DNA from 3 places in the Halomonas sp. 7T genome. Region 3 is predicted to be linked to each of the others. Evidence: predicted binding sites of a transcription regulator. Region 3 holds the regulator's gene; each other region holds the start of a gene.
The links. Region 3 encodes sigma-54, which starts transcription at its own class of promoters, with help from an activator protein. Its sites were predicted from a motif close to TGGCACNNNNNTTGCTNT; they were not measured.
Positions count from the first base shown of each region.

Region 1: the regulator sigma-54 is predicted to act here: its motif matches at 8,068-8,085, upstream of LOS15_RS10165 (CmpA/NrtA family ABC transporter substrate-binding protein).
Region 2: the regulator sigma-54 is predicted to act here: its motif matches at 3,957-3,974, upstream of LOS15_RS15250 (amino acid ABC transporter substrate-binding protein).

Region 1 is NZ_CP087112.1:2,171,845-2,182,276, forward strand. It holds gene LOS15_RS10145 (efflux RND transporter permease subunit) at 1-2,905, opposite strand, end outside; gene LOS15_RS10150 (efflux RND transporter periplasmic adaptor subunit) at 2,905-4,173, opposite strand; gene LOS15_RS10155 (TolC family outer membrane protein) at 4,309-5,775, opposite strand; gene LOS15_RS10160 (sigma-54 interaction domain-containing protein) at 5,968-7,872, opposite strand; gene LOS15_RS10165 (CmpA/NrtA family ABC transporter substrate-binding protein) at 8,171-9,583, shown strand; gene ntrB (nitrate ABC transporter permease) at 9,586-10,432, shown strand, end outside.
Region 2 is NZ_CP087112.1:3,243,976-3,254,407, forward strand. It holds gene LOS15_RS15235 (amino acid ABC transporter ATP-binding protein) at 1-374, opposite strand, end outside; gene LOS15_RS15240 (amino acid ABC transporter permease) at 460-1,560, opposite strand; gene LOS15_RS15245 (amino acid ABC transporter permease) at 1,582-2,772, opposite strand; gene LOS15_RS15250 (amino acid ABC transporter substrate-binding protein) at 2,873-3,898, opposite strand; gene LOS15_RS15255 (amino acid ABC transporter substrate-binding protein) at 4,141-5,151, opposite strand; gene speE (polyamine aminopropyltransferase) at 5,255-6,115, opposite strand; gene hemE (uroporphyrinogen decarboxylase) at 6,115-7,227, opposite strand; gene ribA (GTP cyclohydrolase II) at 7,505-8,083, shown strand; gene LOS15_RS15275 (diguanylate cyclase) at 8,179-9,489, shown strand; gene LOS15_RS15280 (PAS domain-containing protein) at 9,516-10,432, shown strand, end outside.
Region 3 is NZ_CP087112.1:873,838-884,269, forward strand. It holds gene LOS15_RS03950 (YhdP family protein) at 1-1,824, shown strand, start outside; gene tldD (metalloprotease TldD) at 1,821-3,275, shown strand; gene yjgA (ribosome biogenesis factor YjgA) at 3,283-3,804, opposite strand; gene pmbA (metalloprotease PmbA) at 3,902-5,242, shown strand; gene LOS15_RS03970 (HPr family phosphocarrier protein) at 5,259-5,528, opposite strand; gene rapZ (RNase adapter RapZ) at 5,585-6,508, opposite strand; gene ptsN (PTS IIA-like nitrogen regulatory protein PtsN) at 6,583-7,053, opposite strand; gene hpf (ribosome hibernation-promoting factor, HPF/YfiA family) at 7,058-7,366, opposite strand; gene LOS15_RS03990 (RNA polymerase factor sigma-54) at 7,454-8,869, opposite strand; gene lptB (LPS export ABC transporter ATP-binding protein) at 8,975-9,724, opposite strand; gene lptA (lipopolysaccharide transport periplasmic protein LptA) at 9,754-10,245, opposite strand; gene lptC (LPS export ABC transporter periplasmic protein LptC) at 10,254-10,432, opposite strand, start outside.

The DNA.
Region 1 (10,432 bases), 1.3 Mb from region 3:
CTGCTTCACGAATTGTTTTACCCTGCTCTTTACGTTGCAGCTCAGCAAACTCAACAATCAGGATTGCGTTCTTAGCCGCCAGCCCGACCACCACCAGCATGCCAATCTGCACATACACACTGGTGTCCAAGCCGCGCAGCACAATGCCAGCAATCCCCCCTAGGAAGGCAAACGGCGTGGCGGTCAGTACCGCCAGCGGTAGCGACCAGCTTTCGTACTGTGCCGCCAGGATCAGGAACACCATCAAGATACCGAACACGATAGCAAGCGTGGCGGTATTGCCAAGGTTAGACTCTTGGTAGGCGGTCCCTGTCCAACCCATCCCCCAGTTTCTACCCAGTGTTTCTTGAACCACTTCCTCCATGGCTTCAATCGCCTGGGTAGAGCTGTAACCTGGCGCTGGGTTGCCTTGGAACTGAGCGCCTGCATAAACACCGAACCGAGAGACCACAGAGGGGCCCGTTTGGCGTTCAAGCGTGACAAACTCAGAAAGAGGAATACGCTCGCCATTGCCACCGCGAACATAAACGCTACTGACGTCATCCGGTGTTTTACGGAATTCATCTTCGTTCTGTAGATAGACCTGGAAGTTACGGTTTTGGTAGCTAAAGAAGTTAACAAACCCGTTACCGAAGGTGTTGGCGAGCGCTGAGTTAATATTCTCAAGGGCAACACCGTAGCTAAGTGCTTTTTGCTGGTCTATCTCCGCACGGTAAGAAGGCACGTTGACATTAAACGTGGTGAACACGCGGCTCAGTGCCGGGTGCTGATTAGCCGCCTGCATAATTTGCAATGACGCTTCATAAAGCTCACGTGTGGAAGCGCCCTCAAACGATTGCAAATAGCCCGTGAAACCGCCCGTTGTGGAGAGCCCCATTATCGGCGGCACGTTAAATGCCATCGCCGATCCCCCATCAATACTCGCGCCCAGCTGCATAATACGGCCTACCAGCTCATTTGCTGTCAGGTCTCGTTCAGCCCACGTCTTCATATTGACAAACATAATGCCACGCGCGGTGTTAACGGCGCTCGACAAAATGTCATACCCCGCGACCGCAGAGGAGTACTCAACGCCAGGTATGGCTTCGATCTGTGAACTTAGCTCGGCCATATAAGCTTGCGTTCGGCTAAGCGACGCGGCGTCGGGCAGGGAAACGCTGACCAACACAATACCTTGGTCAGTTTCCGGCACGAGCGTGGAAGGCGTATTCGCATAGAGCCAGTAAGACCCAGCCCCTACCGCTACGGTTAGCGCAAGCGCTAACACCCAAAAGCGAACCAGCTTTTTCACGAACCACATATAAACGGCGGTAAAACCAGCGAAGAAGCGGTCAAATAGACGCAGCGGTGTGGTAATTGCGCGCCGAAACGCGGACTGTTTCGTTTTATGCAGGTTATGCTTAATGAAAATAGCCGACAGTGCGGGGGTAAACGTCAGGGCCATCAACGCTGATAGCGCCACCGATATCGCCACGGTAATCGCAAACTGCTGATAAATTTGCCCGGTAAAGCCACCCAAAAAGGCTACTGGCACAAATACCGCCGCCATAATGAGCGATGTGGCGATAACCGGACCACCCACTTCCTTCATGGCGCGAATCGTCGCATCACGTACTGAAATATCGTCTTCTTCGCTCAGTACCCGCTCGACGTTTTCGACCACCAGTATCGCGTCATCCACCACGATCCCTATCGACAGCACCAAGGCAAACAGCGTGAGCAGGTTGATGGAGAAGCCAAACAGGTAAAAGCCTGCAAAGGTGCCGATCACCGATACCGGCACGACCGACATAGCAATCACCGTAAAGCGCCAGTTCTGCAAGAAAATAAACAGAATCACGATAACGATCAGGAACGCTTCGATGAAGGTTTTTAATACGGTTTCTACCGACGCATCAATAAACAGCGTGGTGTCATATGGCGTGACGTATTCAAGCCCCGGCGGGAAACGCCCAGACAACTCCTCCATCGTGGTGCGTACCGCATCAGCAGTTTCCAACGCGTTGGCGCCAGGCTGCTGATTAATAATAATAGGCGTCATGGTGGCGCCGTTTAAGCGCGCATCCACCCCGTAAAACGAAGCGCCCAGTTCAATACGCGCTACATCTTCTAAACGCAGCGAAGAACCGTCTGGATTGGTACGCAGAAAGATATTGCGGAAATCATCAGTGCCCGACAAACGCCCACCGGCAGTGATCGTGTAAGTATACGCGCGCGGCTCGCTTTGTGGCGTGGCGGCTAGGTTACCTGCAGGAATCTCGGTATTCTGCGCGCGGATAGCACCGGCGACTTCGCTGGGTGTCAGGTCGTACTGGGCCAGCTTATCGGGGTCCATCCAGACCCGCATCGCAAACTCACCGCCGCCTAATACTTCAGCATTCCCTACGCCGGGCACTTGGCGTAACTCATCCAAAATATTCAGCGTGGCGTAGTTCTGCATGTAGATTTTGTTGTAGTCACCGCTGGGTGAGGTCAAAGCCACCAGCATCAAGATAGAGTCAGAGCGTAGCTCGACCGTTACCCCTTGCGACTGAACCGCCTCGGGCAGCTGCGAAAGCGCGCCCTGCACCCGGTTGTTTACGTTGATGGTGTTGATGTCACCATCCGTACCGATATTGAAGGCGACACTCAGACTCATGGTGCCGTTGTCGGCACTGTTAGAGGTCATGTATAGCATGTCCTCAACACCGTTAATGGCTTCAGCCAGCGGTGCAGCGACGGTCTGCGCCACCGTTTCAGCATCGGCACCTGGGAACTGCGCCTGCACCGACACCGTAGGAGGTACCACGCTGGGATACTGCTCAATGGGCAGTATGCGCATCGCCATCGTACCTACCAGCGTCAAGATAATCGCCAATACGGTGGCGAAAATCGGTCGGCTAATGAAGAAGTTGGAGAAGTTCATTATTGCGCGCCCTCTTCCCCTTCAGGAGGCTGTGCGTCAGCCGCCACTTCCTGCATTGCCTCTGCCTGTTCGGCTTCTTGCTGAGCCTCTTCCTGTTCGGCCTCTTCGACAATAGCGCCAGCGTTACCCTCAAACGGTTGAGGTTCAATGGCCCGACCTGGTTCCAAGCCCGCCGGGTCACCCACCACTACACGCTCGCCAGCGGTCAGGCCATCACGGATGATCTGCCATGGGCCAGCCACTTCACCGAGCTGAACCGTGCGCTCGCGGGCTTTATTGTCATCATCAACAATAAAGACCTGCGGCCCCATTAAGCCTTGAGTCACGGCAATTTCCGGTACGGCCAGTACATCAAAGCGCTTCAAGCCCTCAATACGAACCCGCACAAATTGGCCGGGCAATACCGCGCCATCCGGGTTGGCGAACGTTGCTGACGCCTGCACCGTGCTGGTACCGGTATCCACACGCGAACCTAAGAAGTTTAGGCGGCCTTCAAGTTCAGTGCTGTCATCGCTATTTTGCCCTGGCACAGTCAACCGTGCGGTAATGTCTGATGCACTGCCGCCCTCACCCAATTGACGACGCAATTCAAAGGCATCGCGCTGCGGTAGTTGAAACCGCACCTCAAGGGGATCAAGCGGTGTGATGGTGGCTAACTCGGTTCCTGGGGTTACCAGGTTACCGACGTTTATCTGGCTTAAGCTGATCATGCCAGACACGGGGGCGGTAACGTTTGAGTAGCCTAAATCCAGGTTAGCGCTGGATAACGCAGCTTCTGCCTGAGCGACATTTGCCTGAGCAACACGCTGGTCGGCCAGTGCTTGGTCATACTGCTGACGACTCACTGAGTTTTGGCTCAACAGCTGTTCAAAACGCTGGGCATCGCGCTGGGCGCGGGCCAACTCAGCACGTGCACTCTGCAGGTCAGCCTCACGCTGGTTCACCGTCGCTTGGTAAAGGTCTGGCTCAATGGTATAGAGCCGATCGCCCTGCTCCACGAGCTGCCCTGGTTCAAAATGACGCTCTTCGAGAAAGCCATTTACCCGCGCCACCAACGTCACTTCACTGTCGCTGCGCAGTAGCGACGGGTAGGATTTATTCAGTGGGATATCCTGCCGGGCTATCTCAGTGACTTCGACCGCATAAGGCGGCGCTTCCTGCTGCCCGCCTTGCTGTTCCTGAGGCTGCTCCTGGCCGCATGCGGCTAGCGCCAATGCCGCTATCAGCGTCACTAGACTCGCTCTACCTGAGTGAATCGTCTTCTTCATACGTTGACTTCCCATTCATCTTTTTTTGGACATTGACGGATAGCAACATAGCGCCTTGAAGCTTGGCACTAAGTAAATATTTCTAGCGTTAAGTAGATATCACGCAGGCGTTAACCATCTGTTGCGCGGCGTCAGCTACGCGCCCGGCGTCGGCGGTGCGCCAATATTTATCGCTCGCTGGTAAGCGTCCGCATCTCCACTTTCCGGCAGCGTAAAGTTCACGGCATCCCCGGTTAACCACGCATTAACTTCTTCAATCGCCGCAACATCTAGCAAACCAGCCTGCTGGCGTAGAGACAGTAAGTTCACCACGTAGTCGTAGCGGGCCTCGGCATAGTTGGCAATGGCGTTGTAAAGGCTTTGTTCGGCGTTTAGCACGTCAACAATGTTACGCGTGCCAACTTCATAGCCCGCGCGGGTGGCTTCTAATGCACTACGGTTAGAAACAATCGCCTGTTGGCGTGCTTCAACGGTTTCGACATTGTTGCTGACTTGGGTATACAGCGAACGTACCTGCTGAATCGTGGTGCGGCGCTGAGATTCAAAGTCGTACTGGCTGCGTTCGAGCTGGAAGGTTCCCTGACGGATACTCGCACTTGTGCTGCCGCCGGTGTAAATAGGCAGGTTCGCCGATACCCCTAGCTGGCTTGAGGAGTCGTGGCCACTGAGGGCCTCCCTATCACTGTCAGCGTATTGATAGTTGGCAAACGCCTGAACGGTAGGAAGGCGACCCGCCCGAGCGACCTCTACCCCCACTCTGGAAAGCTCAATCCCCGCCTGCTGTGCCAGCACTTGAGGATTACGCTCGATCGCCTGCTCAACCCAGTAATCACGGCTGCTGGGAGAGGGCAACTCAACGGGCATATCGCCCAACGCATCGATGGTGGCATAACGGCGTCCCGTCAGTTGCTCAAGCACTTCGAAGGCCACCTGGAGATTACTTTCAGCGGCAATACGGTCGGCTCGAGACTGGTCAAAACTCGCCCGCGCCTCTTCCACTTCGGTAATCGCGATCAGCCCGACCTCAAACTGCTCACTGGCCTGCTCTAATTGGCGGCCAATGGCACGCTCTTGGGCTAAGCGTGCGTCTAACACTTCATGAGCACGCAAAATGTCAAAATAGGCACCCGCCACATCAATCAACAATTGCTGCTCGGTGGCCGCTAACAGGTACACCTGCTGGTCAATTTGACGCTCTGCTTGGTTTACTTCTTGACGGGTGACCGCGTTAAACAGAGCCTGCGTGGCTTCCAGTGACAGCGACGCTGTATTGAAGTTGTCCTCACTTCCACCTACGCCTGGGGACGTTGGATCGGTAATCCCCCCAGCCCTGGTCGAGGTTTGGCTTTCATACTGGCGGTTGTGAACCACGTTACCCGACGCATTGACCTGCGGCAGTAAACCGCCGCGCACCACATCTCGTGACGCTTCAACACTGGAAAACTCAGCGCGTGCCGACGCCAGCGTCGCATTATTGCTGATCGCATCACGCGTGATGGTAACCAGGTCTGCCGCCTGGGCAGGCAGCACAAAGGAGGACGTAAGCACTGCTAACAGCAGGGGACGAAAAGGGGCATTGACTGCCCAGTGTGCCAGTCGCATGGGGTTGCCTCTAGGTGTCAGCGTAGGATGGCGCAACACATATGCCATTCAGAAGGAGTGGCATTATAGTTACATTCATGTATGTATGCCAGACTTGAACTTCGCGCATTTATGTGGACAAACGGCCTGTCAAGCTTGCACCCCTTTACCTTAGCCCAAAGCGCCATGAGCAGGCACCCTTTTAGCTGCTGGCTAGCGAAAACCCCGAGGGTCAACTCCCCATTTCTGCAACCTAGAAGAGAGCGTGGTGGGTTTGAGACCCAGTAGCTCAGCGGCCCCGCCGCCGCCCGATATCTTGCCATTGGTGATAGCAAGTGCCCGCAAGGTGTTATCTCGCTGCCGTTGGCACAATGCCTGCTCTGTCATAAGGATGTCTGCCTGCGTAGTAGGCTGCTCTTCCTCAACACTGTGCGGAGTATTTTGCACCGGCGACTCTGCTAGCAGATCATCAAAAGAGAGTCGCCGATTCTGTGTAACAATCACTTGCCGCTCGATCACATTCTCAAGCTCACGAATATTGCCTGGCCAAGGGTAGCGCTGCAGAGTCTCCAGTTGCGCTGGCGGTATGCGTACGCCCGGCTTATTAAACTTGAGGCAGGCGCGGTGTAAAAAGTGTCGTGCCAGCAGCGGCACGTCTTCAATCCGTTTGCGTAGCGGCACCGAATCAATCGGAAACACATTCAGGCGGAAATAGAGGTCTTCACGGAAGTGGCCTTCGTCGATCATGTCTCGCAGTTCACGGTTGGTGGCGGCAATCACCCGCACGTCGACTTCGCGCGTGCGATTATCCCCCACGCGCTCAAACTGCTGATCCTGTAGCACTCTTAGCAATTTACTCTGCAGTTCTAAGGGTATTTCACCTACTTCATCTAAAAATAGCGTGCCACCGTGGGCCAGCTCAAAGCGCCCGGTTCGATCCTGAACCGCGCCGGTAAAAGCACCTTTCACATGGCCGAAGAATTCACTCTCAAAGAGGTCCCGGGGAATCGCCGCACAGTTCACGCGAATAAGCGGCCGGTCGCTGCGTGTGCTGCCCGCATGAATGGCGCGGGCAATCAGCTCTTTGCCAGTACCCGACTCGCCGCTAATCAGCACGTTAGCGGTTGTGGGTGCGACCATCTCAATCTGCTTGATTAGCTTTTCCACCGCAGGACTATTTCCCACAATATTGCGGTGGTTCAGCTCGGCTTTAATCTCTTCTTGAAGGTATTCGTTTTCCAGCTCTAAACGCTGCTTGAGTGATTCCACTTCCGCCAGCGCATCACGCAACTGCTGCTCTGCACGCTTGCGCTCGCGGATATCACGAAACAGCACCACGGCCCCCACTAACCGGCCCATCTCAAAAATAGGTGTAGTGGTGTACTCCACCGGAATCGCTTCGCCGTTTTTGTGCCAAAACACTTCATTATCGACATGATGTACTTGGCCGTCGCTAAAGGAGGCATGAATCGGGCACTGCTGCACGGGGAAGTGGCTCCCATCAGCATGGGTGTGGTGGAACATTAAGTGGGCATCGTGGCCCACCATATCTTCCGTGCTCCAGCCCAAAATGCGTTCGGCGGCGGGATTTACAAAGGTGGTTTTGCCATAAGCATCCAAGCCATAAATGCCCTCACCCGCGGCACTAAGAATCAGCTGGTTTTGCTTTTCAATCTGCTCAAATACCTGCTCAACACGCTGCCAGCCCACCTCTCCCTGGCGATGCTGGCGCCCCAGTTCCGCTTTTGCCCGCTGCTGTTCGGCTTTATGGCGATCAATCAGGGTTAATAACAGCTGCCCTGAGCCCTCAATGCGCTGGGCGTAAACCTCCACTCGGTAGGGCTGGCGCAGCATATCGAGTATTACCAAATCATCTGACCATGCCGTTTTTTGTACCAGCGCCTCATCGGTAAAGCTGACCCATAGCGGCAGTGATGCGCTTAGGCGATGGCTAAACGGGGCTGCTAATGGCTGGGATTCAATGCAGAGCAACTCGCAGGCGGCGTGATTGGCGGATAACAGCCTATCGATGTAAGGGTCTATAAGGATCATCGCCAAGGGAGAAAAACGCCCCATCAAGGCGGTGGCCGAAGCGTGAGTGGGTGCTTGCTCATACATTGGCATCTATCTCATGGATCAAAGGGGGCTGTTTAATAACCATTCAATTCCCACGCCACTTACGATTTTCCGTCAATAAAACAACGAAATATCGTTATTTACGATTTTTCGTTATGCCTCACGCCTACTAAAACGCTTGCTAATAATACGAATTAAATATTTAAAAACAGATAGTTACCTAAAAAACACAAAAGTTGGCACACAAATCGCAAAGACATGGGTAGCGCCGCACGCTTTCGTTCTTTTCGCACCAAGACGGCGCAGCCAATTGTTTTTTGCTCCTGTGAGGTGAACGTCCATGAAAGACAATAACGACCACAGCAGTCTCGGCAATCCATTCGATCACCGGCAATCACTGATTCATGGACGACACTGTGATTGTCACGACTGTCAGCCGACGGCGAAATCGATGACCACCCCGGCACAGGCAAGCGCCTCTTCGGTGCCAACCGACAGCGACGCGATGATGGACCGAATGGTCGAAAGCGCCCTGGTACGCGGTATGTTTGGTCACAGCGACATGCATCGGCGTCAATTTATGAAACTAGTCGGCGGCGGCACTGCCGCTGCAGCGCTCGCCAGCCTGCTGCCCATGGATGCCATTAAAGCAGCGGTTAAAGAAGATTTAGGCCCGCTGGAAAAAACCCAGTTAAACGTGGGTTTTGTGCCGATCACCTGCGCCACGCCCATCATTATGGCGCACCCTATGGGCTTTTATCAGCGCTATGGCCTGGATGTCTCGGTGATTAAAACCGCAGGCTGGGCGGTCGCGCGGGATAAATCGCTCAACGGTGAGTATGACGCGGCCCACATGCTGACGCCGATGCCGCTGGCCATGACCTTAGGCGCAGGCTCTAACCCCGAGCCGTTCATCATGCCCGCCGTAGAGAACATCAACGGCCAAGCCATTGTGCTGCACAACGACCACATCGATAAGCGCGATCCGCAGCAGTGGAAAGGCTTTATCTTCGGCGTGCCGTTTGAGTACTCCATGCACAACTTCCTGCTGCGCTACTATGTGGCCGAACACGGTCTTGACCCCGATCAGGACATTCAGATCCGTGTTATTCCGCCCCCCGAGATGGTCGCCAACCTGCGCGCGGGCAATATAGATGGTTTCCTATCGCCCGACCCGTTTAACCAACGGGCCGTGTTCGAGCGCATCGGCTTTATTCATCTGCTGACTAAAGAGATTTGGGACGGACACCCCTGCTGCGCCTTTGCCACCAGCGCCCGTTTTGCCCGTGAAAACCCCAATTCCTACGGCGCCCTGCTGCGGGCAATCATCGATGCTACGCAGTACTCGTCCGACCCTGCCAATCGCTCGGAGATCGCCGAGGCGATTGCCCCGACGAACTATCTTAACCAGCCCGTCACGGTCATTGAGCAGGTACTAACCGGGCGCTTCGCCGACGGCTTAGGTGGCGTGCAGAACGTACCCGATCGCATTGATTTCGACCCCTTCCCCTGGCACTCCATGGCAGTGTGGATCCTGACTCAGATGAAGCGTTGGGGGTATATAGAAGGCCATGTGGATTACCAGCAAATTGCCCGGGATGTGTATCTCGCGACCGATACGCAAACGGTCATGCGCGAGCTGGGTTATGACGCCCCCGAAGAGACCTCGCGCAACTACCAAATCATGGGCAAAACCTTCGATTACACCCAACCCGAAGCTTACGTCGAAAGCTTTGTTATTCGCAGGAGCTAACCATGGATCGCACAACCACCGAGTGGAACATCAGCCTAAATATGCGGGCCAGCGTGCTCGCGGTGCTGATTTTGCTGTTAGGCCTGGGCCTCTGGGAGGGCCTTAACCAAGCGCCCATGTTAGGAGGCGGTGAGGAGCTTAGCGCATATGAGCAGCTGCTCGCGGGGACTGAAGAGAGCGCCAAAGTTCCCCCGCCCTCCGAGATTCTGGTACGCGCCTGGGAAGAACTGTCCAACCCTTTCTACGATGCCGGGCCTAACGACAAAGGCATTGGCATCCAGTTGGGCTACTCGCTCTACCGAGTGCTAGCCGGGTACCTTCTAGCCGCTGCAATCGCCATACCGATTGGCTTTTTAATCGGCATGTCGCCGCTGATGTACAAAGCGCTGAATCCGTTTATTCAGGTGCTGCGACCCATTTCACCGCTGGCTTGGATGCCGTTAGCACTGTTTATTATTCGCGACTCTGAAGCATCGGCGATCTTCGTGATCTTTATTTGCTCAATATGGCCGATGCTGCTGAACACCGCCTTTGGGGTCGCTGGCGTCAGAAGCGATTGGGTTAACGTCGCCCGCACCCACGAGCTTTCATCGCTTAAAACTGCCTTCAAGGTCATTCTGCCTGCCGCCGCGCCAACCATCTTGACCGGCATGCGGATCTCCATTGGCATCGCCTGGCTGGTTATTGTGGCCGCCGAGATGTTAGTAGGCGGTACCGGCATTGGCTACTACGTGTGGAACGAGTGGAACAACCTGGATCTGACCAGCGTGATTTTCTCGATCTTGATGATCGGTGTCGTTGGCATGCTACTCGACATGTCACTGGCCTATGTGGCGCGCTTTGTGACTT
Region 2 (10,432 bases), 1.3 Mb from region 3:
CGCACCCGCTCTAGGTACTGCATGGCCATCTCTTCTGCCTCGCGGCGCGGCTTTTTTTGCACCCACATGGGGGCGATGCAGCAGTTTTCCAGCACTGTTAAGTGAGGAAAGAGGTTGAAGTGCTGGAACACCATGCCCACGCTACGGCGGATTTGCTCGATACGCTTCACGTCTTGGGTCAGCGGCACGCCGCCCACCACGATATCGCCCTGTTGATGCTCTTCTAAGTGGTTGATGCAGCGAATCAAGGTTGACTTGCCTGAGCCTGACGGCCCGCAAATAACGATACGTTCGCCACGTTTTACTTCTAGGTCGATATCCCGCAGCACGTGGAAATCGCCGTACCATTTGTTAACGCCGCGCATTTCAACCATCAGGTCAGACGTGCGGGTATCAGAGAGGTTGGAAGCTGCTTGAGTCATGTCTTTATCCTGCTAAAAATCGTTAATAAAAGCGGCGTTAGCGCTTATGGCCGGTGTGCAGCTTGCGTTCTAAGTACTGGCTATAACGCGACATGCTGAAACAGAAGATCCAGAACATGAAGGCGGCAAACACATAGCCTTCCAGCGAAAAGCCCAGCCAGCGTGAGTCGGCCAGCGCCGCTTGCACGATCCCCAATAGGTCAAATAGCCCAATGATCATGACCAGGGTGGTGTCTTTAAACAGCGAAATGAAGGTATTCACGATGCCGGGAATCATCATTTTCAGTGCCTGGGGAAGCACTATTAGCCCCATGCGTTTCCAGTAGGTCATGCCCAGCGCCGCCGCTGCCTCTTCCTGGCCTTTCGGGATGGCCTGTAGACCACCACGGATCACCTCGGCCATGTAGGCACTTTGGAACAGCGTCAAACCGATCAGCGCACGTACTAGGCGGTCGACGCTCATGTCGGAAGGCAGGAACAGCGGCAGCATGACCGAGGCCATGAACAGCACGGTGATTAGCGGCACGCCGCGCCAAAATTCAATAAAGACCACGCAGAAGCTTTTCACGATGGGCATATTGGAGCGCCGTCCCAACGCCAGCACGATACCAATGGGTAGCGCGCCCACCATACCGACGGTAGCCAGTAGCAGCGTCAGCATTAAGCCGCCCCAGCGGTGGGTCGGTACGCGTGGCAGGTCGAAGTAACCACCGTGCAGCAGCACATAGGCAGCGATGGGGAAGCCGACTAAGGCAAAGACAGCGACCCAGCGCTTGAAGGGTAGGCGGGGTATTGCCAGCCAGGCGATCAGCGTAAAGAAGCCCGCAAAGACAATGTTGGCACGCCAGATTTCATCGCGGGGGTATAAGCCGTAGATAAACTGGGTAAAGCGGGCATTGATAAAGACCCAACAAGCACCTTCCCGTGAGCAGTCTTCCCGTGTGGTACCGATCCAGTCGGCATTTAGAAACGCCCACTGAACGGTGGGAACCACCAACAAATAGAGTATGTACAGCCCGATCAGCGTAAAGAGGGTATTGATGGGGCCATTGAACAGATTGGCACGGAGCCAGGCAACCGCTCCAACCGAACTGTTGGGGGCTGGCCGCTGCTCTATCATGGTTTGATTATGAATCATGTAAACATCCTCACCGTCGGCCTAGCGTTCAACTAGCGCCACTCGGGCGTTGAACCAGTTCATAAACATGGACACCAGCAGGCTGATGGTTAGGTAAACCGCCATGGTCATCGCAATGACCTCAATGGCTTGGCCGGTCTGGTTCAGCGTGGTACCGGCAAACACTGAGACAAGATCGGGATAGCCGATGGCGGTGGCCAGCGACGAGTTCTTGATCAGGTTCAGGTACTGGCTGGTCAGCGGCGGAATAATCACGCGCAGCGCTTGGGGAATCACCACTAAGCGGAGTACCAGATTACGCGGCAGGCTGAGCGCCTGGGCAGCTTCCGTTTGCCCGTGGGAAATCGCTTGAATGCCCGAGCGGACAATTTCAGCGATAAACGAAGCGGTATAAATCGATAGTGCCAACCAAAGGGCAAGGAACTCAGGGATGACCGTAATGCCGCCACGGAAATTAAAGCCGCGCAGTTCGGGCATTTCCCAGGTCACCGGCACGCCGGTGGCAACGAGGACTAACAGTGGTAAACCAAATATGAGTGCAAACGAGATCCAGTAAGCCGGTAGACGTTTACCGGTGGCTTCATGGCGACGCTTATTCCAGATAACCAGCGCAATGCTGGCAATAATGGCGATGAGGAACGTAACTGGGATTAAGCCAAAGCCAGACTCAAACAGTGGCTGAGGTAAATACAGGCCGCGCACGTTCAGAAAAATCGCTTCACCAAAGGCCATGCTATCCCGGGCGCTTGGCAACGTGCGCAGCACGGCAAAGTACCAGAAGAAAATTTGTAGCAGCAATGGAATATTGCGAAAGGTTTCGATATACGCCGCTGCCAGCTTAGCAAGCAGCCAGTTGGGCGATAGGCGGGCGATACCGACAATAAAGCCAATGATGGTCGCAGCTAATACCCCTAGACCACCCACCAACAGCGTATTGAGTAAGCCAACAAAAAAGGTGCGGCCATAGGTGCTTTGAGAGGAGTAGTCGATCAGACTCTGCACGATCCCAAAGCCAGCGGTGTTGCCTAAGAAACCAAACCCGGTGGTGATACCACGTGCGGATAAGTTGTCTTGGACATTACCGACAATGTAAAGCAGAAAAGCTGCCACAGCGGCAACCAGAATCAGCTGAAAGATAAGCGCACGTTTGGCGCGGTCTCGCCAAAACGGCGGCTTGTGGCCAGCGGGGCGAGTGTTAGGGCTTACAGACATGGAAGGCGTCTCCGCGATACGGACGGTCAATCAAATGGCCCGCCACTCCCCTAGACATTGCGACGTGAGCAGGGTGGCGGGCCGGGGTCAAACGAGACGCTTAGCGAATCGGCGGAGCGTACTGGAACCCACCTTGGTTCCACAGGGCGTTAACACCGCGCTCAATTTCAAGCGGAGAACCCATACCGACGTTGCGATCAAAGCTTTCGCCGTAGTTACCTACTTGGCTCAGGATGTTGTAAGCCCAGTCGGCTTCAAGACCCATGCCTTCACCGTAGTTGCCATCTTGGCCCAGCAGGCGAGCAACATCCGGGTTATCAGAGCTGAGCATCTCTTCAGCGTTTTCGCTGGTCACGCCGTACTCTTCACCGTTGATCATGGCAAACAGTGACCACTTCACGATGTTGAACCACAGGTCATCGCCCTGGCGTACGACCGGGCCTAGCGGCTCTTTAGAGATAACGTCGGGAAGAATCATAGCGCCCGCAGGGTCGTCGAGCTGAATGCGCAGTGCCGCTAGCTGGGAGGTATCGGAAGTGAGAACGTCACAGCGGCCAGCTTGGAAGCCGCCAACGGTTTGTTCAGAGGTATCGAAAACGATGGGGTCAAACTCCATGCCGTTGGCACGGAAGTAGTCCGCCAAGTTCAGCTCAGTCGTGGTGCCAGACTGAATACAAATAGCGGCGCCATCCAACTCAGAGGCACTGGAAATGCCTAAATCGCGGGAGACCATAAAGCCCTGGCCATCGTAGAAGTTAACGCCGGTGAAGTTCAGGCCCAGCGTTGTGTCACGGGTGGTGGTCCAGGTGGTGTTGCGTGACAGAACGTCAACTTCGCCAGACTGCAGGGCCGTGAAGCGCTCTACAGCGTTTAAGGAGATGTAATTCACCGCATTCGCATCGCCGAGAACGGCCGCTGCCACGGCACGGCATACGTCGACATCCAGCCCTTGCCAGTTACCTTCGTCGTCAGGGGCGGAAAAACCTGGCAGACCGTCGCTGACACCGCACTGTACGGCACCCCGCTCAATGGTATCTTCCAACGTATCCGCTTGGGCAGTGGCGACACCAGCCAACGAGATAGCACCTGCGGAGGCCAGCAGTACCAAGTGTTTCTTGTTCATCATGATTGTTCCCCTTCCTCGATTTAATGTCGTTATGCATGCAGATGCATGACACTAAAAGCTAGCAAGGAAGATGCCAAAAAGGATACGAGGCAAAATTCAGCGCTTTTCAACGCAAAAAGGGACTATTTCCTACCAAAGTTGTGATGCAAAAAAGTGCATTAGCAGCTACCGCACGCACTTTTTTGGTGCGCAGCCGCTAATGCATTGGTGATACCCTTGCTGTAACGCGTAAACGGGGCGAGTTAACGAATCGGCGGCGCGTACTGAATACCGCCATCATTCCATAGGGCGTTTAAGCCGCGGGCTATGTTGAAATCTGACGCGGTTCCTACGTTGCGGTCATAAATATCGGCATAGTTGCCCACCTGTTTGACGATTTGGTACGCCCAGTCGGCCTCAATGCCCATGGCATCGCCAAAATCACCGTCGCGTCCTAGCAGGCGCATTATGTCGGGGTTTTCTGAGCCGAGCTGCTCGTCTACGTTCGCTTGGCTAACACCTAGCTCTTCAGCGTTGAGCATGGCAAATAGCGACCATTTGACGATGTTAAACCACTGATCATCGCCTTGGCGTACGGCGGGGCCAAGCGGCTCTTTAGAGATGATTTCAGGCAGTACAACCGCCATGCTGGGGTCGGCAAGCTGCATGCGCTGAGCATAGAGCTGGGAGGCATCGGAGCTTAAGACGTCGCAGCGGCCTGCCTCAAATCCGGCAATAGACTGCTCGGGCGCATCAAATACCACGGCATCATAGGTCATGCCGTTAATGCGGAAGTAGTCAGAAAGGTTGAGTTCGCTGGTGGTGCCAGACTGGGTGCAGACGGCCGCGCCATCGAGCTCTTTAGCGCTCTGTACACCCAAGTCGCTGGCGACCATAAAGGCTTGGCCGTCGTAGTAACTCACGCCGGTGAAGTGCATCCCCTGGGTGGTGTCTCGGCTTGATGTCCAGGTGGTGGTGCGTGACAGCACGTCGACTTCGCCCGACTGCAGCGCGGTAAAGCGCTCCACCGAGTCGAGCGGTACGAAATCTACTTTTGTGGCGTCGCCCAGCACTGCAGCCGCGATAGCACGGCACACATCGGTGTCTAAGCCTCGGTACTGATCGTCGTCATCCAGCGAAGAAAAGCCAGGCTGTGCGGCATTAACCCCACAGCGCACGCTATCGCGTTGTTGAACAGTGTCCAGCGTGCTGGCTATGGCCATCGCAGGCACTAAAACACCGACTCCTACTCCCAACCAACGAACGGTTTTCATTTGTTATTCCTTAACGTGAAAGGGTAAAACAACCTCAGCACTGAATGCGTCAGCATAAAAAAGGCCGAGCAATGCTCGGCCTTGGCTATTCGCAGACGCGACGTTATGCGAAGGCTTTACGCATAAACGGCGGCAGCGATAGCGCACCACGGTGAGCATCACCTGTGTAGTACTGTAGCGGCATTTCATGCTCAGCGGCAGCTTGTTCACGGAAGCGTTCAACGCTGGTTGCTTTACCGGCTAAAGTGACGCTCCACCAGCCTGATGGATACACCGGTTGCGGGAAGGGCAGTGTGGCCACGCTATCAAAACCCGCTTCGCGCATATCGTTACGCAGCTCGCGAATAATAGAGCCGCTGTGGTAAAGCGGTGATTCGCTCTGCTGCACCATGACGCCGCCGCTTTTTAGAATGCGGTGGCAGCGCTTCAGAAAGTCGGTTTTGAACAGCCCTTCGGCGGGGCCGACCGGGTCGGTGGAGTCGATGATCAGCACGTCGATGCTCTCATCGGCAGCGTCGTCGACCCACTTCACGCCATCGGCAAATAGCAGCTCGGCACGCGGGTCGCCGTTGGCTTCCACCAACGAGGGGAAAAAGCGCTCGGAGGCCTTGGTCACTTCTTCATCGATATCGATTTGGGTGACTTTTTCAACGCCGGGGTGGCGCAGCACCTCTTTTAACGTGCCGCAGTCGCCGCCGCCAATAATGACCACGCGTTTGGGGTCTTGATGGGTGAACAGCGCCGGGTGGGCGATCATTTCGTGGTAAAGGAAATTGTCGCGGTCGGTCAGCATCACGCAACCATCGAGCACCATTAGATTGCCGTAGGTCTCCGTGGCATAGACTTCCAGGTGCTGGTAAGGGCTTTGCACATCCAGCAGCTTTTCGGTGACTTTCAGCGAGAAAGCGCTGCCGTGGCTATCAAACACTTCGGTAAACCACTGGTCGTCGCGTAAATCGCTCATTACTTTACTCCTGGGCGCGAATCGTTCGTTTGGGCCGGAATGCCTTTATGGTACTGCGGGCTTAAATCGTGCAACGCCTCCATAAACGCAGTGACGTGATCGGGGTTGGTGAACTGACTGATGCCGTGGCCCAGGTTAAATACGTGGCCAGGGCCGTGTCCGTAGCTCTCCAGCACGCGTGCCACTTCCGCACGGATGGCTGAAGGCCGGGCAAACAGCACGTTGGGGTCCAGGTTGCCCTGCAGGGCCACTTTATGGCCAACCCGTGCGCGTGCGTCGGAAAGCTCGGTTGACCAATCGATACCCAGCGCATCGGCGCCGGCACAAGCGATATGTTCGAGCCACTGGCCGCCGTTCTTAGTAAATAGAATCACCGGCACGTGACGTCCATCGTGCTCACGAATCAATCCAGAGACGATCTGCTCCATGTAGCGCAGCGAAAATTCCAGGTAGGCGGGGGTTGAGAGCGCACCGCCCCAGGTATCAAAAATCTGCACCGCTTGGGCGCCCGCGCGAATCTGCGCGTTCAGGTAGTCAGTGACCGACTGTGCCAGGGTATCCAGCAGCTGGTGCATGGTGTCTGGCGTGTCGTACAGCATGGTTTTTAAGTGGCGGAAATCTTTACTGGAACCGCCTTCCACCATATACGTGGCAAGCGTCCAGGGGCTGCCTGAAAAACCGATTAGCGGCATGCGGCCGTTCAGCTCACGGCGGATGGTCGAGACCGCACGCATGACATAATCAAGATCGCGCTCGGCGTTGGGCACCGTTAATGCCGCCACCTCGTCGGGAGTGCGTACGGTTTTTCTGAATTTGGGGCCTTCGCCGGTTTCGAAATAGAGCCCCAATCCCATCGCGTCTGGAATGGTGAGAATGTCGGAGAACAGAATGGCGGCATCCAGCGGATAACGCTCAAGGGGTTGCAGCGTTACTTCACAGGCGAGGTCATGGTTGCGGCACAGGTCCATAAAGCTGCCTGCATCAGCGCGGCTGGCGCGATACTCGGGCAGGTAACGGCCTGCTTGGCGCATCATCCACACTGGAGTGCGGTCAACGGGCTGGCGAGCCAGCGCGCGAAGAAAACGATCGTTTTGTAAAGGTGTGGTGGTCATAAACACTTGCTCTTAAGAAATTTGCCCGCATTGTAAGGGAGTCTTTGCACCTGAAGATAGGAATTGTACTTGAAGATAGGAGGCATGGCGGCGTCTGTGATGGCATTAATCGTGTCATCTTGGCGGCACGGTGAGGCCGCCGCCGCTTCCTGGTAAACTATGCGCCCACTTTGCCAACACTGGTGTGGTTAACTGGTTTGGTTAATCAGCGAGGTAACCTGTGACCATTCGCTTCATTGCTGCTTCTCGGCTGCCCACTCCTTGGGCGACATTCACCATGCATGGTTTCGAAGACGAGGCCACGGGTAAAGACCATATTGCGCTAACGCTGGGCGACGTGAGCGGCGGCGAACCGGTGCTTGGGCGCGTGCACTCCGAATGTTTAACCGGTGATGCACTGTTTTCCATGCGCTGCGACTGCGGCTACCAGTTGCAAGAGGCGCTTAAGCGGATTGCCGAAGAAGGTCGCGGCGTACTGTTTTACCTGCGCCAGGAAGGGCGTGGTATCGGGCTACTCAACAAAATTCGCGCCTATCATTTGCAAGACCAGGGTGCCGATACGGTAGAAGCCAACGAACAGTTGGGCTTTGGAGCAGACATGCGCCGCTACGATCTCTGCGTGCCGATGCTCAACCACCTGGGGGTCACTGCGTTAAAACTCATGACCAACAACCCGCGTAAAGTAGATGCGCTAACCCGTGACGGCGTAAAAGTGGTTGAGCGCCTGCCTATTACCACCGGCTTGAATCCTCACAACGAACAGTACCTCTCTACAAAAGCAGGGAAGCTCGGACACATGATGGTTTTGGACGACTTTACCCAGGCGAGTGACGTTGATATTGAGCGAAAAGAGTGATGTGGCTAGCACAAACGTCCTATAAACATATTGCTGTACACTTAAGATAAACGATATGTTTGAGGTAAGTTAAAAAATGTTACCTAGGTAAGCTTATGCAACATTTATCGGTGCTGCTCGTCGAAGACGATCCAGGTGATGCCGGTTTGATAAAATACACGCTGAAGTATGATCAAACGGATAACCAACTAGCGTGGGTCGAATCGTTTAGCGCGCTCGAACAGTTCTTTGCAGAGCAGCAAGCAAAGCCCGATGTCATCTTGTTAGACCTTAACCTACCTGACTCTACCGGTATTGAGACTGTTCACGCCTGTAAGCGCTTGAGCCGCAGTACGCCGATTGTTGTACTAACCGGCCATGACGACACTGAATTTGCGCTGCAAGCCTTAGAGGCAGGTGCTCAAGACTACCTGGCAAAAGGCAGTCTAGACGCTGACTCGCTAAGCCGCACGATGCGCTATGCGATTAGTCGTGCCAAGCTCGAAGAGCGCTTAATTCTTTCTGAAGAGCGCATGGCGGCAGCCATTGAAGGCGGCAAGCTAGGCGTTTGGGACTGGTTATTTGACCGCAACGAGTTCGTGTTTAGTGACCGCTGGTTGGCCACCGTAGGGTTTAAGTCTGACAGTCCGGATCTTCCTGGGAGTGCTGATGAGTGGCTTGAGCGCATACACCCTGAAGAGCGCCCCTCCTTTGAGCTAGCCGTTGAGCGGCACTTGTCGGGTGAGCTGCCTAATTACCAGTGCGAATTTCGTCTCCGCCACCGTGATGGCCACTGGGTGTGGCTGTTTGAATCCGGCCATATTATTGAGCGAGACGCTAATGGCAAGCCCATTCGCATGGTCGGCGTGCAGCAGGACATTAGCGAGCGCAAAGCCATGGAGGAGCGGCTCACCCATCTAGCCATGCGCGATGAGTTAACGGGGGCGCTAAACCGCCGTAGCTTCATGAATATTGCTGACCGTGAATATGGGCGGATTAAGCGCCAAAAGGACTACAGCGTTGGCATATTAATGCTGGATCTAGACAAATTTAAACAGGTTAACGATACCTATGGGCACGCTGCGGGAGACGAGGTGCTAAAACGTTTTTCTCACGTTGTGACCGAGCAATTAAGGGAAAACGATGTTTTCGCCCGGTTAGGGGGGGAAGAGTTTGCCGTCTTGCTTCCTCACACTGAACAAGAAGGCGTCAAAAAAGCGGCTGAAAAGCTGAGAGCTGCGGTTGAGGCGCAGAGCATAGACATTGAGGAAGCACAGGTGATTCAGGTGACGACAAGTATCGGCGTTACCATGATGCACCCAGACGATGAGCGGCCCGATGGGGGGCTGGCCAGGGCAGATAAGGCACTTTATGACGCTAAGCACAGCGGTCGTAATCGCTGCTGTGTGAATATATACAATGCTTAGCGTCTAAAGCGACAAGGATCAATGGTATGCGGTTGGCTACGTGTATAACGAAAATAACAACAAAGCATGGCTGGCTGGCTGCCCTCGCGTTAGCGCTACTATTGCTGCCAAGTATCACCCAGGCGTCTTTAACCATCGGTGTGTTTGCCTATCGTGATGCAAACGCGGTAGCGCAAGAGTTTGCGTCGGTGGCAGACGCCGTGAGAAGCGCATTTCCAGAGCGTGAGGTCGAGCTAAAAACGCTAAGCCTAGAGCAGTTAGAAGCGGCTATTGAGGCGGGAAGCCTAGATTTTGTACTCACCAATCCGCTGCACTTTTTAACCATACGCCATCAATACGATGTCAGTGGTGCGCTGGCAACGCTCTCGCGACCTTATGCAGGGCATCGGCTTAATGCATTGGGCGGTGTGATTGTTACCCGTAGCGATCGTGTGGCTACGCAGCAGCTTGAAAACCTTGAAGGCGTGGTCATCGGCATACCCGGTAAGCGTTTTCTAGGAGGCTACCTTACCCAAGCCTATGAGATTTATCAGCGTGGTTTTCGTCCAGAGAATTTTGCGGTTTATCGCGAGTTAGGTAGCCACGACGCCGTTATTCAAGCGCTGTTAGATAAAGAGATCGACGCGGGTTTTGTGAGGACCGGTACCCTCGAATTATGGCAGCAAGAGGGTAAAGCGGGTATTGAACAGATCAAGGTATTGAATGCTCAGCAGCATACTTACTTTCCTCTTGCGCACTCAACCCGCCTGTATCCCGAATGGTCGTTTGCCGCGCTGCCCCGCGTCTCTGAAGAAGATAAACGAACGGTGAGTAGAGCATTACTTAATATGCTTCCCGATGCGCCCCTAGGGTTTGTGGCCCCCATGGATTATTTGCGCCTTGAAGAGACGGCTAGGGCGTTACAGGTACCGCCTTATCACCCTGGCAGTGCCCCGTTGTTACT
Region 3 (10,432 bases):
CTGTCGCTACCGCTTAATGCACCGGACACATTGCAGATGGAAGTCAATGCACGACCACAATTTTCAAGCATCACCTACCAGCCGCTGGAGTTGCCTGTCACCAATGTCGAAGGCGCGCTCACTTGGCAGCAGTACGGAGACGATTACGCGCTGCTTGGTAATGCCAACGGCAGACTGTTAGGTGGCCGTATCGCAGCGGACGTTAATCGTCAGCAAGACCGGATCGATTTACGTGGCGATGTTAATACCGCCGCGCTATTTCGCTTGATTGGTATACCGGTTGAACAAGCGCGACAGGTAATTGAAGGGAGTGCCGAGTGGCGTGGTCAGGTTCAGCTTGAACCAACGCCTAAGCTGTCGCTAGAAAGTCGTTGGCTGGGCGTGGTAAGCCACTTACCCGAACCCTTTGCTAAAACCGCCGAGCAGGCTTGGCCGTGGCAGTTGACGGTTGATATAAAGAGTGGGCGACTGGACACACATCTGTCCGAACTCGTTCGGGCGAGGGTACAGCGGTTAGCAAATGATGAGTTAGCTGGCGAGCTGGCGTTGGGTGGGGCGACTCAGCCGCAAGCCTCGCCAAATCAGTCGGGTTTTCACGTGGCCGCCGAGCTGCCCGAAATAGACCCCGTCGCATGGTACGCAGCGCTTACACCATTAATGCAAGATCAGTCTGTTGGTATTAACAATCAGGATAGCGAGGCACCTATCTCGCTAAGGATAAATACCCCTTGTTTACGTTACCGCAGTGAATGCTTTGGAGCGCTAAGTGCATCGGGCGATCTTCAAGGTCAGAACGTAGGGATTCTGCTCAGCGGTGACTTTATGTCTGGTCGGGTTGAGTATTCGCCTGATGCCGAGCGGCCTCTGGATATCATCATTAGCTCATTAGAAGCAGAGCGTCTGCTTGATATGCCTTCTAAGGAGCATAGCAGCAGCGCGCCGTCTCCAGGTTCATGGGTTGAGGCAGTGGAAACCCAGTACGCCACGTCGCGGCCCATACCTTCATGGCTGTCCGATCTGCCCAATGGGCGGTTACGGCTTGCAGAGATCAGTTTGGGTGGAGGGCGATTTGGCCCGCTAACGGCCTACTGGCAAAGTGATGATCGACGCTTTTCTCTTTCACCTGTTGGATTGACCTTGGGCCAGCTTTCGGCTCGGGGCGAATTGTTCTGGGAAGGTAATGCCATTAACAGCCAAACCAGGGCCGATATTTCAATTTTAGGGGGCGATGTTGGTAGTGCCCTAGAGCAGCTTGGTCAACCGGTGGCGATGCGGAGTCGCTCGACGGAGATAAACGCTGAGTTAGCTTGGCCTGGCGCACCTTGGCAGTTTAACCTAAATCGGGCGGGCGGAGAGATGACTATCGATATCCGCGATGGTCGTTTTCTGACGCTAGACTCGGCACCTGCTAGGCTGGTCGGGTTGCTTAACTTTGACAATATCCTGCGTCGACTGCGCTTGGATTTTTCTGATGTCACCGGTCAAGGTACCGCCTTTGATCGAGTGCACGGCACAGCCGATGTGGCCGGTGGGCAACTAATGCTGCGCGGGCCATTACGTATCGAAGCACCAGCAACATCCATTACTCTTACTGGCAATATCAACTTGGCGCAGCGTGAACTCGATCAGCGTTTAGGCGTCACACTGCCAGTTAGCCAAAGTTTGCCCATCGCGGCCATTGCGGTTGGCGCCCCCATAGTGGGCGGAGCCTTATTTCTTGCAGACCAACTGTTTGGCGACGCGCTGGATCGAGCAACCACTATTCACTATCGCGTGCGAGGTCCCTGGACATCGCCGCAGGTTACCTTAGAAGGCCCTCAATGACCGCACTAAAAAGCGATTTAGATACCGCTGTTTCCATTCTGCTAACGCCGAGTGGTCTTGACTTGGAGGCGCTAGACACAGGACTTGGCTATGCCATGGGAGCCGGCATTGACTACGCCGATCTCTATTTTCAGCGCACCTGGCAAGAAGGTTGGGTACTGGAAGATGGCGAAGTTAAAGAAGCCAGCTACAACATTGATGGCGGAGTGGGGGTTCGCTCGCTAGCCGGTGAAAAAACGGGCTTTGCTTACTCAAACCAGATCACCGCTGATGCACTGGTGGATACTGGCCGCACGGCGGCAGGTATTGTACGGAGTGGTAAACAGCTGTCTGGGCAGGCGGTCAAGGCGGTGTCTGTCGCGCCTTTTTACGCCAGGCTTGATCCGTTGGCTGGCCTCACGGCAGAAGATAAAGTCGCGCTACTGAAGGAGGCTGACCGCGTGGCGCGTGCGGCTGATCCCTGTATCAGCCAAGTGAGCGCTTCACTTTCCGGTACCTACGAGGTCGTGCTGGTGCGCGCAAGCGATGGCACCTTGGCGGCAGATATCCGTCCGCTGGTGCGCTTTAATGTCAGCGTTATTGCGTTTAAAAATGGCCGTCGTGAACGCGGAAGTGCGGGGGGCGGAGGACGCTACTCCATGTCACGGCTACGCGATGAAGGCGTTGCTGAGCGCTATGCTAAAGAGGCGGTGCGCCAAGCGCTAGTCAACTTAGAGGCAATCGATGCACCGGCAGGACACATGCCTGTCGTGCTGGGCGCAGGTTGGCCAGGTATTCTACTGCATGAGGCGGTGGGCCACGGTTTAGAAGGCGATTTTAACCGCAAAGGTAGCTCTGCATTTGCTGGGCGCATGGGACAGCGAGTCGCTGCCAAAGGCGTGACAATTGTCGATGACGCTACGCTATCAGATGGCCGTGGGTCGCTTAGCGTCGATGATGAAGGAACGCCAGGACAAAATACACCGCTCATCGAAGATGGGATTTTAACCGGCTATATGCAAGATAAACTCAACGCGCGTTTAATGAAGATGGCGCCCACGGGTAACGCACGACGCGAGTCGTTTGCGCATCTGCCTATGCCAAGGATGACCAATACCGTGATGTTAGCAGGGCAGGATGAACCCGATGACATTATTAAAAGCGTTAAGCGTGGCATCTACGCGGTAAGTTTCGGTGGCGGGCAGGTCGATATTACGTCGGGTAAATTTGTGTTCTCAGCGAGTGAAGCCTATCTCATTGAAGACGGTAAAATCACCGCACCCGTTAAAGGGGCGACGCTCATCGGTAATGGGCCAGAGGCCATGGGGCGGGTCTCCATGATTGGCCACGATGCGGAGATGGACCCCGGTATTGGGGTATGTGGCAAAGAGGGGCAGGGTGTGCCGGTTGGCGTCGGTCAGCCCACTTTGAAATTAGATGAGCTGACCGTTGGCGGAACCCAGTCGTCTTAACCCGAACTTAGAGAGCCAAGGTTTCGCGTAGGTGCTTGAATAGCTTGCGCGAACTGGTTGGCGGCTTGCCTTGCTCGCGCTCTTTTCGTGCATTACGCACTAGCTGGCGCAATGTCTGGCGGTCGCCAGTAGGGTGCTCGGCAAGAAACAGGTCAACGCCGTCATCGCCTTCGTCGATTAAGCGGTCGCGCCATTTCTCAAGGCGATGAAAGGCATGGTCGCGCTGCTCTTTCTCTTGTTCAATGCCGTCAAATACCCCTTGAATAGCGACGAGGTCCTCTTTGCGAATAAGTTTGCCCACGTACTGCATGTGGCGTCGGCGCCCTTCATGGGAGCGAATGCGCGAGGTTTCCTCGATAGCCCGTAGCATGTCATCCGAGAGCGGAAAGCGCGCCAGTTCTGCGGGCTTCATGGCAATGAGTGTTTCACCAAGTGCCTGAAGTGCATGCATTTCTCGCTTTAGCTGAGATTTACTTGGGCGCTCTTCCTGTTCGTCACTATCGAAGGGTTCGGGGCGTTGCTTAGGCATACTAGAACTCACTGATCAGATTCGTTTGCAGCATTATATCAGCTGCGACAACAACATTGATTCGCCAATGTGATTCTGGCGAAAAGGAGGCCACAATATGGCACAGGCATTTGATGCAACCTCACAGCAGGCGCTGTTAACCACCCGCGCAGAAGAAGCGCTGGCGTTGGCCAAGCAACTCGGTGCCGATGCAGCCGAAGTCGGCGCCAGTGTCGATCAAGGCGTGGGCATCAGCGTGCGCCTAGGTGAAGTGGAAACCGTTGAACTTTCACGAGATCAGGGGATTGCCGTTACCCTGTATGTGGGCCAGCGCAAAGGCAGCGCCTCTTCGTCTGATGCAAGCAGTGCCTCTATCAAAGCGACGGTGGAAAAGGCCCTGGCGATTGCCCGATATACAGGGGAAGACCCCGCTGCTGGTTTGGCAGATGCTGGCCTAATGGCGACCCATCTACCCGATTTAAAAGTGCATTATCCCTGGGCGCTAACCACCGATGAGGCAATTGAAATAGCCCTGGCGTGCGAACACGCTGGCCGGAATGTGGCGGGTATTCATCAATCTGAAGGTGCGTCGTTCTCTAGCGGCGAAGGCGTGCGCGTATACGCCAATAGCCATGGTTTTTTGGGAACCCAAAAAGGCAGCAGCCACTCGCTCTCCTGCATGTTAATCGCCCAAGATGAAAATGGCATGCAGCGAGACTATGACTATACTTCGGCACGCAACCCGAACGAGCTTCGTGACCCTGAGAGTGTCGGCCGCGAAGCAGCTGCTCGCACACTTCGGCGCTTAGGCGCGAAACGTCCGCCAACAGGCACGTTCCCTGTGCTATTTGACCCAACGCTTGCTAGTGGATTGATTGGCCACTTGATGGGCGCATTAGCGGGTGGGTCGCTCTATCGTCAGGCGTCATTTCTATGCGATCGGTTAGGGACACCGTTGTTCCCAAGCTGGTTTAATTTAGAAGAGAAGCCAATGGAGGTGGGCGCTACCGCAAGTTCACCCTTTGATGGAGAGGGCGTTCAGACTAGAGATAATCGCTTTATTGACCAGGGAAATATCGCAAGCTATATGCTCTCGTCTTACAGTGCCCGCCGTTTAGGCATGCAGACTACCGCTAATGCTGGCGGTGCACGTAATATTCGGCTGAAGACCCCAGCCACTAGCCGGGAGGCACTGCTAAAGGAGATGGGGCGTGGGATTTGGGTGACCGAGTTGATGGGCCAGGGTGTTAATGGCGTTACCGGTGACTATTCAAGAGGGGCCGCAGGTTTTTGGATTGAAAATGGGGAGGTGCAGTACCCCATCGAAGAGTTCACTATTGCCGGAAATCTTAACAGCATGTTTGCGGGCTTGGTTGGCGTTGCTGATGATACAGATACCCGAGGCAGCATTCACACCGGCAGCTGGCTAATTGACGCCATGACCATCGCTGGCAGCTAGCGTCAGCAGTTAGCCGCTACTGATCCTCATCAAAGCGCGCATCGAACAGGCGTTGGATAGCCTCCAACGCCTGTTCAGCGTCCTCGCCCTCGGCAATGATCTTTAACTCGGTACCACAAGGGGCTGCTAGCATTAGCAGCGACATGATATTGGCCGCATCTGCCATCTGTTGCTGCTTATAAACGTAAATGCTGGCGGAATACTGCTGCCCACACTGGACTAGCTTAGTCGCCGCTCGCGCGTGTAAGCCGCGCTGATTGGTAAGGGTTAACGTTCGTTCTGGCACCCTGGTTCCTTTTTGCCGAGTGGTGTCGTCTTTGTTGGTGACGTACGCTTTAGACGTTATGGTTGATCATGTTTGATCAATTCTGAAGAGAGTTGCTTCGCTGGTTGCTCGCTAAGCGTGTATTGAAGTCCCAGTTCTCTGTGCCTTAGCTGCACTTCCCCTATGTTTTTTACGAGCCTTTGTGCAAGTTCTTCCACCATATAAACAGAGCGGTGTTGGCCGCCGGTGCAGCCAATGGCGACGGTCATATAGCTTCTCTGACTATTTTGGTAGGCAGGTAGCCACTTCTCTAGCCAGCTATAAATATCGCTACTCATTGCATCGACGATAGGATAGCTGTTGAGAAATGCCACAATCTTTGCATCTCGGCCGGTATATTGTCGTAATGTCGGGTCCCAATAAGGGTTAGGTAAACAGCGAACATCAAAAACAATATCGGCATCTAGGGGGACACCACGCTTATAGCCAAAGGACTCAAACGTAAGGGTGAGGCTATCACTATGCTGATGGGCAACTTGGTCAGTAATGCGGCGGCGTAAATCGTGCACTGACAAGCGAGAAGTGTCGATCATCAGATCAGCAAGGTCACGGATCTCTAACAGCGTTTCTTCTTCTTTATTGATCGCTTCCTCTAGCGTCATATCGCTATCACGAGTTAACGGATGGCGGCGCCGAGTGGCGGAGTAGCGTTCTAGTAAAACTCTGGCATCAGTCGTCAGGTAAATGACCTGGAAGCGAATATCCCGCTGCTTGAGCTCTTCAAGCAAAGATGGCAGTTGCTCAAGGGCAGTGGGCAAGTTACGGGCATCGATACTCACCGCTAAATGTGTACGCCCACCCTGAGCGCGCAGCTCGTCAACGAGAGAGCCAAGCAGCATGGCGGGTAAGTTGTCGATGGCGTAATAGCCTAGATCTTCTAGCGCTTGTAAGGCGATAGATTTACCGGATCCGGAACGGCCGCTAATGATCACCAGTTGCATAGATTTTCTCTTGGGCTGCCAAAAATAAGTGGGGCTTCAACAAAAAAGTCAGCAGCTAGCGTCGAAGTAGATGCTTAATGCGCGGTTTTTTCACGAATTTTAGAGGTGATAAGCTCAAGAAGCTCACGCTGGCTTTCGCTTTTGCGCAATTGCTGGCGCGTATCGGCCTCATTCATGATGGTGGCAACTTGCCCAAGCAACGCTAGGTGAGTGTCGTCGGCCTCTTCTGGTACTAATAAAACGAAGACCAAATCGACTGGATCTCCGTCGATAGCATCAAAATCGACCGGTTCAGCAAGTTTTAAAAAGCCAGCGATAGGCGCGGTGCAGTGCGGGCTTCGCGCATGGGGGATGGCAACACCGTTGCCTATCCCCGTGCTTCCCAGGCGCTCGCGACCGATTAAACGGCTAAAAACTTCCTGGCTATCAAGGCTAGGGGTATTTTGAGCAATAAAGGTGCTGAAAAATTCCAGCACCCTTTTTTTGCTGCCCCCGGGCACGTCGTAAAGAATGCGCTCCGGGGGAAGTATGGTTTCCAACGTCATTGAATTAACGCACGCCAGCGCCTTGGGCGCGAGCTTGTGCTTTTTCCTTGTGTTTAACGAGTTGACGGTCGATTTTGTCTGCTAAAGCGTCAATAGCAGCATACATATCATTGTCTAGCGCCTCGGCATGCAGGTCAGCCCCTGCTGCATGCAGCGTGCAGGCAGCTTGTTGGCGCTCTTTTTCAACAGATAAGGTCACTTGTACTGTCGTAATGTTGTCGTAATGTCGCTCAACGCGCGCTAGTTTTTCGTTGACGTAGTCACGCAAGGCGTCAGTCAGTTCTACATGATGACCAGTGATGTTTACTTGCATTGACGTGCTCCTTATCCATGGGACTGTACTTCGATTGTAACCCTTTTTGCGCTATTGCAAAGCCCTATAGCGGTGTTTCCTTGTTCGCTAACGTAAACGGCGCCGTTCACTGGAGGAGGGAATGCCCATTGACTCTCGATATTTAGCGACTGTGCGCCGCGCAACACTGATACCACCTGTTTCCAAAAGCGCTACCAAACGGCTGTCGGAGAGCGGCTTGCCGGGCGGCTCCTCTTGAACCAACTTCTTAATCCGTGCGCGGATGGCGGTGCTGGAGTGGCTATCGCCACCTTCCTGGCCGCTCACCTGGCTGGAGAAGAAATATTTAAGTTCAAATACGCCGCGAGGCGTATGAATATACTTTTGGGTGGTCACCCTGGAAATCGTGGATTCATGCATTTCCACGGCCTCGGCGATATCCGCTAGGATTAACGGCTTCATTGCCTCTTCGCCATGCTCTAAAAAGCCAATCTGGCGCGTGATAATTTCACGGCCCACCCGCAGCAGCGTGTCATTACGGCTGGAAAGGCTTTTAATCAGCCAGCGGGCTTCCTGCAGGTGCTCTTTAAGAAACTGGTTGTCTTGGCTTTTATCTGCACGCTTGATGAGGCTGGCGTAGTCTGGCTGAATGCGCAGCTTTGGCAATGCTTCCGGATTAAGTTCTAAGTGCCACCCTTCGTTGTCATGCCGTACGACTAAGTCTGGGGTTATGTAGCTATCGTCGCTATCGCCATAGGCACTGCCGGGACGCGGGTCAAGGCTACGAATAAGGCGAATAACGTCATCAAGCTGTTCATTGTCTAGACTCAACCGCCGCTTAAGCAGTCGTAGATCGTCTTTGCCTAACGCTTCAAGAAACTGGCGCACCAACCGTTTAGCGGGCACTAGAAACGGGGTTTCCTCTGGGAGTGTGGCGAGTTGAAGCATGAGGCACTCGCGTAAATCCCGTGCAAAAACTCCCGTGGGTTCGAATTGCTGCAAGCGCAACAGGGTATTTTCGACTTCACGCTGGCTTAGGCTATCGAGGCCCTGCGCTTTCAAGCCCTCACGGATATCGTTAAGCGGCTGGGTGAGGTAGCCGTTGGCATCTAGAGCGTCGATTAAGCTTTCGGCAATGGCGTGCTCTCGAGGCGAGAAGTCGGTCATAGCCAACTGCCAAAGGAGGTGGCCATGAAGGCTTTGGCCCGCTGCTTGACGCTCAAAGTCAGGCCCTTCGCTGGCACCGCCTACGCTGCCCATATCTTGGTAGGTATCTGACCAGTCACTATCAACAGACAGTTCGTTGGGGATGCTTTCGGCCCATTCTGTTTCTGGTGTTTCGGTGACTGCCTGCTCGCCAAATTCATCCTCTTGTTCCAACATGGGATTAGCATCGAGCGCTTGCTGAATTTCTTGCCGCAGATCGAGTGTGGAGAGCTGAAGCAGCGCAATTGCCTGCTGCAGCTGAGGTGTCATGGTGAGCTGTGTGCCGATACGCAGTTGAAGAGAAGCTTTCATGACCATCTGAGAACCACTCGTTAATCAGAAAGCTCCACCCTAGTGCGAGTTATCCTCTGGCGCAAGTGCAATAAGCATGCCATGAAAAGTAATTAGTCGGTAGACGCTTGTTTATAGGCGGAAATCAGCCCCAAGGTAAACATCGCGTACCTTCTGATTGTCGAGAATGGATTGCGGGTCGCCGCTGGCAATGATTTGGCCATCGCCGACGATATAGGCAATATCGCAGATATCAAGCGTATCCCGAACGTTATGGTCGGTGATGAGTACACCGATATGGCGCTGTTTGAGCGCACGTATAATCGTTTTGATATCACCAACGGAAATAGGGTCTACCCCTGCGAACGGCTCATCTAGCAGAATAAATGCAGGCTCTGTGGCCAGTGATCGGGCAATTTCAACGCGCCGACGTTCGCCACCGGATAGGCTCATGCCTAAATTGTCGCGGATATGAGTAATATGAAAATCCTCAAGCAACGACTCTAGGCGCTGTTCTCGCGTATCGCGATCGAGCTCCTTTCGAGTTTCAAGGATCGCCATGATGTTATCGGCAACGGAAAGCTTACGAAAAATAGAGGCTTCCTGGGGTAAATAGCCAATGCCTGCAATGGCCCTTTCATGCATGGGCGCACGAGTGAGGTCTAAATCATCGATACCCACGTTGCCAGCATCGGACTTTACCAGACCGACGATCATGTAAAACGACGTGGTTTTACCCGCACCGTTTGGGCCTAGCAGTCCTACAACGCTGCCTTGGGTAATTTCTAAGTTAATATCCTTAACTACGCGGCGGCGCTTGTAGCTTTTCGCCAAATGATGCGCGTAGAGCGTTTTTACCGGAGCAGCGTCGCTGGTTGCCATGGAGCTGGGGGTTGTCACAAATGAACTCCCTATTGCGAGGGCTGTAGGGTCATGCGTATGCGCTGAGACTCGCTTCCATCAACATCAGAGCGCGCCTGAACGACTTCTCGGTCGATGAAGTACTCTAGGCGTCCCCCTTGGAAACGGTCGCCTCGCTGAGTGAGCTCTGCTTGATCGATGAGCTCAACCCGGCGTTCAGCGACATGATAGATAATGCGGCGTGCCCAGCCTTCCATGGGTGTCTCTTCATCTTCAAGCTGATTACGCAGGTAAGCGCGCTCGCCTGTCGCGGTAGCTCGAGCGAGCTCGCCAGCATCATTACGCTGAATCTCGACGCGTTCTCCGCGAAGCTGCATTTCGCCCTGGCGGATGTTGACATTGCCGCTATAGACCGCCGTACCTGCGCGCTGGTCAAGATCTAAACGGTCAGCTTCAACTTCAACAGGGGCTTGTGTTGTTTGGGCAGCCGCCGAGAGCGGCACCGCTAAGGCTAAAAGCGCGATGCGGATTAAAGCGTTCATAGCGACTCCTAAGGCGCTTGAGTGGCGGGCGGATGGGTGCCCCGCACATTATCAGTTAATCGAACCTGGCTCGTGTCAAGCCACATATCCATACGTAAGGCACTGATTTGCTGCGGTGGCTGCTGAAGCAGTACCGGTGCCTCGCTCCATGCATGGCGAGTCATGCCGTTATAGTGTAATGACTCTG